DNA from 2 places in the Anaerostipes sp. PC18 genome. Region 2 is predicted to be linked to the other one. Evidence: riboswitches for the same ligand, from Rfam matches in the RefSeq annotation. Region 2 holds a riboswitch; the other holds the start of a gene.

Region 1 (6,255 bases), 640 kb from region 2:
GGCCAGAGTACGCTTGAATGCGAACGTGAATTTTGAAGTGACGATGGAGATGTTGCTTCTTACGATGAAGGAGAATGGAAAGATATGGTAGAAGTAGTTGGGGTGCGGTTCCGCACTGCCGGGAAAGTATATTTTTTTGATCCAAAGAAGTTTGATATAAAGCAGGGAGATCATGTGATTGTGGAAACTGCCCGCGGTGTGGAATACGGCAGGGTCGTAACGGACAAGAAGAAAGTGGACAAGGAAGCCGTCTCTGACGAGTTAAAACCGGTTCTGAGGATCGCAACCAGGGAAGATAAAGATGCAGCACTGGAAAATTTCAAGAAAGAGAAGGAAGCTTTCTCCATCTGTTCACAGAAGATCCGGGAACATAAACTGGAGATGAAACTGGTAGCTACCGAGTATACGTTTGACAACAATAAAGTCCTGTTTTACTTTACCGCAGACGGGCGTGTGGATTTCCGTGAATTGGTGAAAGACCTGGCATCAATCTTCAGAACAAGAATTGAACTGCGCCAGATCGGTGTGAGAGATGAGGCAAAGATGCTCGGCGGGATTGGAATCTGCGGACGGGCACTGTGCTGCAGTTCTTATCTGTCGGAATTCATCCCGGTCTCCATCAAGATGGCAAAGGAACAGAGTCTGTCTCTAAATCCTACCAAGATTTCCGGGGTCTGCGGACGCCTGATGTGCTGTCTGAAAAATGAACAGGAAACATACGAATACCTGAACAAGAAACTGCCGAGCATCGGAGACGCAGTGAAAACAGCGGACGGACGGACCGGCGAAGTGCAGCGGGTCAATATTCTCAGACAGAATGTGAAGCTGATCGTAGAAGATGACAACGGTGATAAGGAAATTGTGGAGTACAGGCTGGATGATTTGAACTATCATCCGAAAAACGGGAGAAAAAGACGGGGAAAGGGCAGTCAAAAGAATCATGAGAATTAAACCTGGAGACGGAGAGCGCTTGGATGATCTGGGTATAAAGGGATATCAGATCATCCAGAAAAAAGACGGCTTTTGTTTTGGTATGGACGCGGTTTTGCTGTCCTCTTTTGTAAAAGTGAAGAAAAACGGAAATGTGCTGGACCTTGGTACAGGAACGGGGATTCTTCCGATCCTCATGGAAGCAAAGACACCCGGGAGACATTTTACCGGGCTGGAAATCCAGAGTGAGATGGCCGAGATGGCAGCAAGAAGTGCTGCATTAAACGGGCTGGAAGAAAAGATAGAGATCGTAGAAGGCGATATTACAAAGGCTTCTGCGATTTTTTCACATGACAGCTTTGACGTCATTACTTCAAATCCGCCTTATATGGTGGATGATCATGGCTTCAAGAATCCAAATGATGCAAAGGCCATCGCAAGGCATGAGATCCTGTGCAGATTCCGGGATATTTCCGGTGCTGCCAGAGTCCTTTTAAAACACAGCGGAAGCCTGTTTTTGGTTCACAGAAGCTACCGTCTTTCTGAGATCCTTAACTGTTTGATCAATGACGGCCTGGAGCCCAAAAGAATCCGGTTTGTCTATCCTTACAGGGAAAAAGAATCCAATATTTTTTTGCTGGAAGCAGTAAAAGGAGGGAAGTCCAGGATGAAGGTCGAACCGCCTTTGATCATCTATGAAAAGCCTGGGCAGTATACCGAAGAAATTTATAAAATTTATGGATGGAAACCTGAGGAGGTTTAAATGGCAGGGAAATTATATTTATGCGCAACTCCCATCGGCAATCTGGAGGACATTACATTCCGGACACTGGAAACGTTAAAGGCCGTAGATTTGATCGCTGCGGAAGACACACGGCACAGCATTAAGCTTTTAAATCACTTTGATATTAAGACAAAGATGACGAGCTATCACGAGTACAACCGCGTGGAAAAAGCCCGTTATCTTGTAAAGCTTCTGGAGGATGGTAAAAACATTGCACTGATTACGGATGCGGGCACTCCGGGCATTTCAGATCCGGGAGAAGAACTGGTGAGACAGTGTCATGAAAACGGCATTCAGGTAACGTCCCTGCCGGGTGCATGTGCCCTGATCAATGGGCTGGTTATTTCAGGACAGCCGACCAGGAGATTCTGTTTTGAAGCATTTCTGCCGCCAGATAAAAAAGAACGCGCCATGATCTTAGAACAGCTGAAGGACGAAACACGGACGATCATTTTGTATGAGGCTCCTCACAGGCTTTTAAAGACTTTGGAGGAACTTTACAGCACAATGGGGAACAGGAAAATGACAGTCTGCAGGGAACTGACAAAGAAACATGAGACGGTGTTTGTCTCTGAGATGAGAGAGGTGATCTCCTATTATACCGAACATCCGGCAAAGGGTGAGTGTGTTCTGATCATTCATGGGAAAACATTAGAGGAACTGAAAAAGGAAAGCCAGGAGCAGTTTCAGGAACTTGATCTGATGGAGCATATGCAACGCTATTTAGGGAAAGGCCTCTCACAAAAAGAGGCAATGAAGTTGGTGGCCAAAGACCGCGGAGTAGGCAAAAGAGACATCTATCAGGAACTTCTCCGGTATAAAGAATAAAAAACATCAAAAAAGGACATATCATTCAGCATATGTCCTTTTATTATATCCCACTGCTTTATTCTGCAACATTTAAACCAGCAAGTTTCGCCAGTTCAATGATAGAACTCTTTGAAACTTTCTTGCCTTTGTACTCAACGAGATCATCCATTTCGCCAGTAAAGATGTCCGCTGGATTGTACTTCTTCAATATGATCGTATCTTCGTCAACGAAGATTTCAAGGGGATCCCTCTCATTCACATCCAGATTACGTCTTAACTCAATTGGTAAAGTAATACGTCCCAGCTCATCAAGCTTCCTTACAATACCTGTACTCTTCATATTCGCTTCCCTCCTTGCAAATTAGTAAACTACTATACCTAACAATATCATACCTCAGAAAGCTTGTCAAATCCGGGCTTTGAAGCATATTCTTGTGAAGGAGAGAATAGGATACATTAAGGACGAAAAAGGAGTTTCACTTTGATCAATTATATATGGAGTATCTTAATTTTAACAGGTATATTAATAGGAAGTATTAACGGCAATCTGAATGCCGTATCAGATACGATTTTGGACTCTTCTAAGGAAGCTGTACAGCTCTGTATCCTGATGTTTGGGGTAGTAGGGGTATGGTCCGGGATTATGAATGTAGCGGTCTCTTTAGGCCTTGTAAAAAAGCTTGAGAGACTCATAGCGCCATTTTTGAAGTTCCTGTTTCCGAGATTAAGGGATAAGGAAGCAAAGGAATATATCAGCACGAATATTGTAGCCAATCTCCTGGGGCTTGGATGGGCCGCAACACCATCAGGGATCAAGGCAATGAAGGCCCTGGACAGGATCAATCCGCACAAGGGTGTCGCCACCAGGGAAATGTGCATGTTTTTGATCCTCAATATTTCTTCTTTACAGCTGATCCCTGTCAATATCATCGTATTCCGAAGTCAGTACGGAAGCGTGAATCCGACAGCGGTTGTGGCGCCGGCAATTATTGCGACTTTCTGTTCCACCATCGTAGGGATTCTTTTTGCAAAGATCATTGAGAAATTTCAGAAAAGCATTTGATTTTTAGAGACAATTTGTATTATAATGAAAATATAGTTTAGCTAGAACCAAATAAATAGGCAAAACTGCCGAAAGGCAGTGACGCAAAGCTAAAGGGGCTATATCGTATGAGGAGTACGATCGTGCCAGCCAGCTGCCTCATAAATTATTATTTATGTGTAGATTGAGAATCCGTCGGATACTCAGTCTTTTTTGTTTCATAGGAAAGTTCTACGACCTTCCCTATGAAATAAAAACGCTCCGCGGGTTGTGCACAGATGCGTAAGGAAATTATTTGCCTGCGGCAAATTGCATCTGGCACCCAAAGTTGTCAAGCCCCTCAAAGAGAGTGAGGGGTTGGGGTGTTGAAGTGGGCTTGCCCACTTTGTTCTTTCAAATTCAAATAATAAATGGGGGTATTAAAAATGAGCAAAAAGGTAAGAAAAAGTCTTGCAGTCCTTGCGGCTTTTGTGCTGATGATATCATTTATCACAGGAAACGATGCGTTCACCAATGTCTATGCACAGGAAGCAGGAACAGAGACTGCATCAGAACAGATTACTTCTACAACAGAGCAAAAGACCGTTACAGAGAGCAATACAGAAAAAAACAGCCGTGAAGTCCGTAAAACAGGCATCAGAGCCTGCAGTGACAAACGGTGATTTCTCCAAATACTTAACTAAATTTGCATTTACAGACCATTTAGGAAATGCGTTCACAGAATCTCATCCTGTCACCAAAGACAGCAATGTGATCATCAGATATGAGTTTAAGATTCCGAACGTGTTCCATTTAGATGGTCTTAGCGGCGTTGCGTAGAAGTTGAATAATCAACAGGCAGGCGCTGTGGAGGAAGTTCCGAACTGGACAGTAAATAACAACGCAACCATCACAATAAAATTTCCGAAAACTTTGACACAGTCTAATATTGAAGGATTTGGACAGGAGTATCGGACCGACTATGAGCCGGAAGTGACAAAGAAAAATCCCGGAGTTACAAAAAAAGGAGCCCTGAACAGAGAAGACCAGACCATCACATGGACGGTCAACGCCACACCGGATAAGGGAGACAACAATCTGGAAGGATACATTCTGACAGATACATTTGACAAGAAACAAGTCTTTGTAAAAGGCTCTATGGAGTTAGACGGAACAAAGACTGCTGACCCTGAACTCACTGACAATGGATGGAACTATAAGTTCGGAAAGATCAGCAATGGTTCCCACACGATTACTTATAAAACAAAGCTTACAGATGAATTTTTTGAAACCGATTATTAATCCAGCTATGCTAAAGATATGTCTGCCAGTGCAGCCAATGCTGTGACAATTAAGACAGGGGACGGCAAAGGCGAAGCTTCGGCAAATGCTTCTGTACAGGCAGGGAACTTCCTGTCACAGTGACAGATAAGCTTCCGCAAGGAACCTCTCTGATGGAAGCAGAAGGACAGCTGACCGTAAAATACGGCGGAAAAACGGCGGTGAACCTTAAGAAGGCGGCTAGCAGCACACCTGATGTAAATGAATACACATATGATGAAACAACAAGAGAATTTAAAGTAACGCTTGATCCAAAGTTCAACAGTGATTTTGTATATGTAAATTATAAGATCTGGCTGGATACTCAGGCGGCTGTAAAACAAGGAAGTGTAAGAAATACGGCAGTCATGACGGTTGGAAATCACGTAAGCATTTCCGATTATGAGGATTCAAGCTGGGGAATTGGATATCAGGAAGGAAAGCTGGGACTTTCAAAGTCAGGAGCTTTTGCAAGAGTTGGGGATGATAATACCATAAAATGGACAGTCACTGTCAATAACAATCCAACCAAAACAGTGAATGGAGACATTCAATTTAAAGATGTGCTTCCGGAAGGCCACAGACTCGTAGAGGGAAGCCTCAAATACGGAAAGACAGTTCTTGGAACAGAGAAGAGCGCAGAACAGCCTTACTGTGAGGTAAGCGGTAACAATATTATTATTTATTTTCCGGAACAGATGCTTCCGACCGATCAGAATGATCTGACCCTGAGTACCGTTACTGATGAGACAAAGGTTGAGACAAAACCCGAAAAGGTAAGTGCAGTTAATGAAGTCAGCGTACGGGCAGACGAGTTTAAAACGGAGCTGACAGCGAAAGCTGCAGTAAATGTAAACTATACGCCGGACGTAGAAAAGACCACTTCTTATAAAAAAGGAAATTATGTAGAGTGGACCGTAAACGTCAACAAAAACCATGCGGTAATTACAAAACAGAAGGCTGAGATCACAGACCAGCTTCAGTCGGGACTGACTTACAGAGAGGGATCTGTAAAGCTGATTGATGTGACGGCAAACAATAAACTGATTTCCGGAATGGAGACAGATTATGATGATGTTTCAGGCAAGATCGTGTTTACATTCCCGGACGGATTGGATTTAACTCATCAGTTTGAAGTAGTCTTTATCACAGACGTTACATCTGCCACAGGAAATATTAAAAACACAGTTACCTTTGATGCGAGTGCCAAAGAGACCAAGGCAACCAGCGGCAGTGTTCCATTGATCTTAAGCAGAATGAACAGCGGCCTGACAGGTGACAACATTCGTTTTATCTTAAATAAAACAGATGCAGAAGATAATGCTCCGCTGGAAAATGTAGAATTCCAGCTTTATGACCATAACAGAAATGAAGTTGGAAGTGTTTTAAA
Region 2 (6,255 bases):
AACTTATTTTTAAGTGCCCTGATCATCGTAGGCCTGCCTGTGATCATCACGCAGTTTCTCCATATGTCCAGCCAGCTTTATGGATATGCTCAGGGAGCCTTAGCCCTCGGAGGCCTTTTGGGCGGCATTCTCACCGGAGTCTTTGCAAAACGGCTGAATATCCAGGGTGTCCATGTTCTGCTTTTGCTCAGCGGAGCAGCCCTCCTCCCGATCGGACTCGTGCTGAATCTGGATATTCTTCCAATGGCAGCCTACATTGTGATCACCCTGTGCAGTTTCTTTATGATGGTCTGCTCCACAATGTTTACCGTACAGATGCTCTCATTTGTACAGATTCTGACACCGCACCATCTGATCGGCAAAGTCATCTCCTGTATTATGGCACTGTCCATGTGTTCCCAGCCTCTGGGGCAGGCCGTATATGGAGTCCTGTTTGACGTTTTAAAGGGCCAGTCTTATTTTGCGGTCTACGGCGCTTGTCTGATCTGCTGTCTGATCTCCTGGAAATCCAGAAAAATATTCCGGACAATTTCCCTGGCAGAACCAGCTGCTGAATAAAAAACTTGATATAATAAGAGGAGGCAGCAACAAAATTGTCTGCTTCCTCTTCCTGATCCGGTGGTCTGTTTACAGAATCACCGGGATTTTTTTATCGATTTCCATTGTGTCTTTTGTTACAAGGCAGTCCAATGCAAGTACCTGTACTCCAGAATCCGCTGCTCTCCTCAGAGTATCCCCAAATGCCCTGTGGGTGCGGTCGTTGGGCCTGAAACAATGCACTCCTTTCATCTGAATGACAAAGATGATATATGCCTCATACCCCTCCTTTGCACAGTGTATGAGCTCCTCTATATGCTTGACTCCCCGTTCCGTAGGGGCATCCGGAAACCATGCTGTTCCATCCTCTTCCAGGGTCACTCCTTTTACTTCGGCAAAGACCTCTCTGGTTTCCGTCATGAGTTCTCCTCCTCTGATAAAGAAATCAAATCTGGAATTTCCATACTTCCTTTCTGCCTTGATCTCTTTTATATAAGGAAAGATTCCTCCCTTTCTCAGCCATTCTTCCACAGCTTTATTAGGAGCCTGTGAATCCATATTGATCATCAGACTTCCTTTGTTCACACCGATCAGTGAATATTTTGTTTTTCGCTTCGGGTCGTTATGCCGCTGAAGATAAACCCTGGCTCCTGGTATCAGCAGTTCCCTGCATCTTCCCGTATTCTTTACGTGTGCCTCTTCCTCCTGTCCTCCGATGAGGACAATGGCTATAAACCGGTTGGGGCGTTTTAAGAATGTACCTGAAATGATATGATCATAATGCATGTTGTTATCTCCTTATCCGCCCATAATGATAACTTTTGGAAGATTTGATGTCAAGGACACAGTGGGCAAGCCCACTTCAACTCCCCAAACCCTCAATCTTTGAGAGCCTTGGCTTTGTGTCACTGCCTTTCGACAGTTTTACCGATGAATATGAAATTGTCCGAGACAAACCACTTTCGTCTACACTTTAATTATTGTCTGCTGTTCTCTCTTATATCAAGGATTAATATCACCTTTTTTCTTTCCAGCATAATCTATACTATAATCCCCCAAGAAAGGAGATATAAGAATGACCACTGCCCTTTCCTTAGAGCAGGTTTCCTACTCTTACCATACTCTGAAGCAAGAAACTACGGCTCTTTCCTCAGTCACTTTTGATGTATTAAGCGGTGAATTCGTTGCGGTAGTAGGCCCGAGCGGATGCGGAAAATCTACTATGCTGCATTTAATTGCAAAGCTTCTTCCCCTGTCCGGCGGCACCATCAAGATCAACGGCACGCCGATCGAGGAGTCCACCGACCATATCGGATATATGCTCCAGAAGGATCAGCTTCTCCCCTGGCGCACTATTTATGAAAATGTTACTCTGGGACTCAAGATACAAAATATCAAAGATCCGGAGGCATTTGATAAAGTTGACCGGCTGTTGGAACTTTACGGACTCAAAGACTTTAAGAATTCTTATCCCAGCCAGCTTTCCGGAGGTATGCGCCAGAGGGCTGCTCTGATCCGTACTCTCGCCCTGTCCCCGGATATACTTCTCCTGGATGAACCATTTTCTGCATTGGACTACCAGACAAGACTCCAGGTATCCGATGATATAGGCACCATCATAAAAGAAAAGAAAAAAACAGCTCTCCTCGTTACCCATGATCTTTCTGAGGCGATCAGTATGGCCGACCGTGTCATTGTGCTGTCCAAACGTCCGGGAACTGTCAAGACCATTGTGCCTATTCACCTTACCTGTGGAAAAAAAACACCGCAGGCTGCAAGAAATGCAGTGGAGTTCAAAGATTATTTTAATCAATTATGGAGGGAAATCAATGACTGATCCAATTTCTAAAGAACAGTCCGAGTATTTAAACCAAATACAACGGAAAAAATATTGGATCCGGGTTGCCCAGGTCCTTCTGCTTCTCCTTCTTTTATTTGCCTGGGAAACTGCGGTTTCAAAGAATATACTGAACGGATTTATTTTCAGCAGTCCAAGCAGGATCATCCGGTGTTTTTACGGCATGGTAATAGACCATTCCATCTTTCTTCATATCGGGGTGACTCTGGCCGAAACGCTCGTAAGCTTTGCGCTGATCACTTTATTTTCAGTGCTGATCGCAACCATATTATGGTGGTTCCCCACGGCTGCCAGGATCATTGACCCATACCTTGTAGTCTTAAACAGTCTCCCGAAATCAGCTCTTGCTCCGATCCTGATCGTCTGGCTCGGAAACAATATGAAAACCATCATTATCACCGCGATCTCCATTGCGGTTTTCGGAAGCATCCTGAATTTATACAGTGGATTTCTCCACGTAGATAAGGAGCGTCTGACTCTCATCCGGACTCTCGGAGGAACCAAAAAAGACTGCCTGACCATGGCAGTCATACCAAGCTGTATTCCGCTGCTTTTGAGCATTATGAACGTAAATATCGGACTTTCTCTTGTAGGTGTGATCATCGGAGAATTTTTGGCCGCGCGCTCCGGCCTTGGATACCTGATCATCTACGGAAGCCAGGTATTTAAAATGGATTGGGTACTAATGTCTATCGTTATCTTATGCATCATCGCTATGCTTCTGTACGCCCTGACCGGATTTATAAAGAAAATGTATCAGAGAAAAATCTGATCCTAAAACAAATGAGACCAAAGGAAATCAAACGATCTTTGCCCGTTGATTTCCGATGATCTCATATCATTATTGTTCATACTCAGTCCTTCCAGATTGTTCACCAATACCTGCTTGTCATAGTCATAGATGATATCTGTTCTTCCGATCTTTTGGCTCACTTCCTCGATCACAGTATGTCGTCCGAATACCTCAAAATATTTTCTGAAAATGAAAGCGTATCTCGCTTCGCAAAGCCGTCCATAGGTTGGATCATCCGCAAAATTCTTGACAAACTTTTTTAAAAGATTCTCATTTCCCATAAATCTTCCGATGATTACCGGATAATCTTCGTCTCTTCCTCTATAAAAGTCTTCTAAATTCATATCGATAGCCCCCTTTTTCTGCCTGATCAGTCTTTTATTTTATAAGTATTTCTGTTAAATCTGCTTATCTTCATGATATAATATAATCAGCCAAATTACTAGGAGGAATTTAAAAATGAAAGCAGATCTTCATTCACATACTGTGCTGTCCGACGGCGCTTTAAACGTCGACCAGCTGATCTCCCAGGCGAAACGCGTCGGCCTGGATTATATCGCCGTAACAGACCACAATTCCACCCACTCTATTCCCGCTGTGCTTGCTCTCGGAGAAGAACTTGGGATCAATGTCATCCCCGGAGTCGAGATCAACTCTGTCCACGAGGCTTCAGATACAAAACCTCACCTTCTCTGCTACTATCCCGCCGATGTAAAGAAACTTCAGAGAAAACTTGACCGGTATCTGGAATATCAGCGGCAGACGAAGCTTGCCATGTACGAAAAAATCATGGAAGATTATCCGATCACAAAAGAACAGCTCTTTGAGGCCGCCCGTGAAAGTACCACCCTGTACGAAGTACATATGATGCAGGTCCTGGCTTCTTTGGGATATACAGGAACCCCTATTGGAGAACTCCACAGAGAGCTTTTTTCATCCGGTTCTAAATACAAGCTGCCCCAGAAAGATATGACAACCCATGAAGCAGTAAGTCTGATCCGTTCCTGCGGCGGCATTGTCGTTCTGGCTCATCCGGGAGAATACAAAAATCCCATGCTCATGGAAATGCTCATTGAAGAAAAACTCATTGACGGTATCGAACTGAATCATCCGAGAAATGATGAGCGGACCATGGATCATATCAGATCCCTGGCCAAAGAACATGACTTATTTATGACCGGCGGCACGGATTTCCACGGCATATATACAAAGACACCTTATCCGATCGGTTCTTTCCTTTGCCCGGAAGAAGGACTGGAACGTCTGACAGCAGCGGGCAAGGCTGCCAATGAAGCATACCTTCATTCTTCCTGCCGGAAAGAAACCGAAGAATCTGAAGAAGCAGAAGCAGGTACCCCACAATAGAGGGACCTGCTTTTTTTGTTTTCAAAATATCATTCTTCATTGTCTAATAATTTTTGCAGATCTTCTGCTGAAGCATCCATCTTCACTGAAATCTCTTCCATAGTCAGCCCCGAATTCAGGAATCGGGTGATCACCATCTTCATTGACTCTCCCACCTCGATGAGATGCCCGTCCAGATCATAAAACCTGACGACACGCTGTCCCCAGCCATGCTCGATCACATTCCCCAAACACTCAATATCCGTGAAAGTTTTCAACCTTTTCAAGAATCCATCAAAATCCTCTTCTTCAAAACAGATTTCAATGTTATTTGTTTTTTTCTGAACTCTCTCTTTTGGAATGTTCACCAGCCAGTCAAAGTTCTGCTGCAGTGAAAGACCGCAGGTGAAGGATATATTGATACCATAATCCTGATAAAGCTCCAATCCGAATAAATCCTCATAAAACTTTCTGGATTTATTAATATCTGATACGGATAAGACTGTACATATATTTCATATAAAAACTCCCTTCGTCTTTAAAATACTCCTGGCAACGCTGAGTCCGTTAGCCGATGCCTGCTGAAGGCCTCTTGTAACGGAGGCTCCATCACCGATCGCCCGAAGGCCTTTGATGTTGGTCTCAAACGACTGGTCTGTGACGACTTTATTGGAATAAAATTTTACTTCCACTCCATAGAGCAGCGTTTCATCGCTGGCCATCCCCGGCGTCACCTGATCCAGTGCATAGATCATCTCTTCAATCGCTTTCATGATTCTGTAAGGAAATACCAATGACAGATCCCCGGGCACCGCGTCTTTTAAAGTCGGCGTAATGTTATTTCTGAGAAGGCGTTCCTCCGTCGTCCTGCGTCCTCTGACAAAATCCCCGAACCTCTGGACAAGAATCTTTCCGTCACAGAGCATATTGCTCAGCTGTGCGATGTGTTTCCCGTACTGGATAGGCTCTTTAAACGGCTTCGTGAAATTTTTCGATACAAGAATTGCAAAATTTGTATTCTTCGTCTTATATTTTTCTGCCTTATATGCATGGCCATTTACCACAGCGAGTCCGTCCTCATAATATTCTGTAGCCACTTCCCCTGAAGGATTGGTACAGAACACACGAACCTTGTCGTCAAAGGTCGGCGTATAATATACCAGCTTTGCCTCGTACAGGCTCTTGTTCAGTTCTTCCATGATTTCATCCCGGACTTCCACTCTGACGCCTACATCTACCGTTCCCACCTCAGTCTCAATCTCGTGTTCCCTGCACAGGTTGCTGAGCCATTCAGATCCTTCCCTGCCCACGGCGGCTACAATTTCCTCTGCATAGAAAGTATCTCCTTTATCGGTGACAACACCCTGCACCCGTCCTTCTGCAGTCATGATATTTTCAACCATGGTGTTAAATTCTATCCTGACTCCGGCACCAAGCAGGTGTTCCTGAAGCCTTTGGTATATCTTATACCCCTCTTCCGTGCCCAGATGCCGGATCGGACACTCGATTAATTTCAGATTGGCTTTAATTGCCTTTTTTCTGATCCTGGCAATTTCTTTTTCTTCATTCAGTCCGTACACTTTTGTGTCCGCCCCAAATTTCAAATAGATCTGATCAGATTCTTTCAACAGCTGTTCTGTCTTTTCGTAGCCAAGGATCTGCGGCAGATTTCCGCCCACATCAGGAGACAGGGAAAGCTTTCCGTCAGAAAACGCGCCTGCAC

The links. A riboswitch is a leader RNA that binds a small molecule or an ion and turns the genes downstream of it on or off. The one in region 2 is predicted to bind cyclic di-GMP.
Region 1: another riboswitch for cyclic di-GMP. It lies ahead of P8F77_RS00625 (hypothetical protein); the one in region 2 lies ahead of sfsA (DNA/RNA nuclease SfsA).

Annotation. Positions count from the first base shown of each region.
Region 1 covers NZ_CP121164.1:121,376-127,630, forward strand. Annotated here, with positions in the region: gene holB (DNA polymerase III subunit delta') at 1-91, shown strand, start outside; gene P8F77_RS00600 (stage 0 sporulation family protein) at 85-951, shown strand; gene P8F77_RS00605 (tRNA1(Val) (adenine(37)-N6)-methyltransferase) at 941-1,693, shown strand; gene rsmI (16S rRNA (cytidine(1402)-2'-O)-methyltransferase) at 1,694-2,542, shown strand; gene P8F77_RS00615 (AbrB/MazE/SpoVT family DNA-binding domain-containing protein) at 2,601-2,864, opposite strand; gene P8F77_RS00620 (nucleoside recognition protein) at 3,006-3,587, shown strand; cyclic di-GMP riboswitch class I at 3,636-3,728, shown strand; gene P8F77_RS00625 (hypothetical protein) at 3,992-4,228, shown strand; gene P8F77_RS00630 (hypothetical protein) at 4,215-4,385, shown strand; gene P8F77_RS00635 (hypothetical protein) at 4,389-4,847, shown strand; gene P8F77_RS00640 (SpaA isopeptide-forming pilin-related protein) at 5,000-6,255, shown strand, end outside.
Region 2 covers NZ_CP121164.1:2,903,304-2,909,558, forward strand. Annotated here, with positions in the region: gene P8F77_RS15565 (MFS transporter) at 1-558, shown strand, start outside; gene sfsA (DNA/RNA nuclease SfsA) at 628-1,323, opposite strand; cyclic di-GMP riboswitch class I at 1,422-1,476, opposite strand; gene P8F77_RS15575 (ABC transporter ATP-binding protein) at 1,613-2,374, shown strand; gene P8F77_RS15580 (ABC transporter permease) at 2,367-3,167, shown strand; gene P8F77_RS15585 (hypothetical protein) at 3,170-3,532, opposite strand; gene P8F77_RS15590 (PHP domain-containing protein) at 3,648-4,553, shown strand; gene P8F77_RS15595 (VOC family protein) at 4,583-5,044, opposite strand; gene P8F77_RS15600 (FAD-dependent oxidoreductase) at 5,048-6,255, opposite strand, start outside.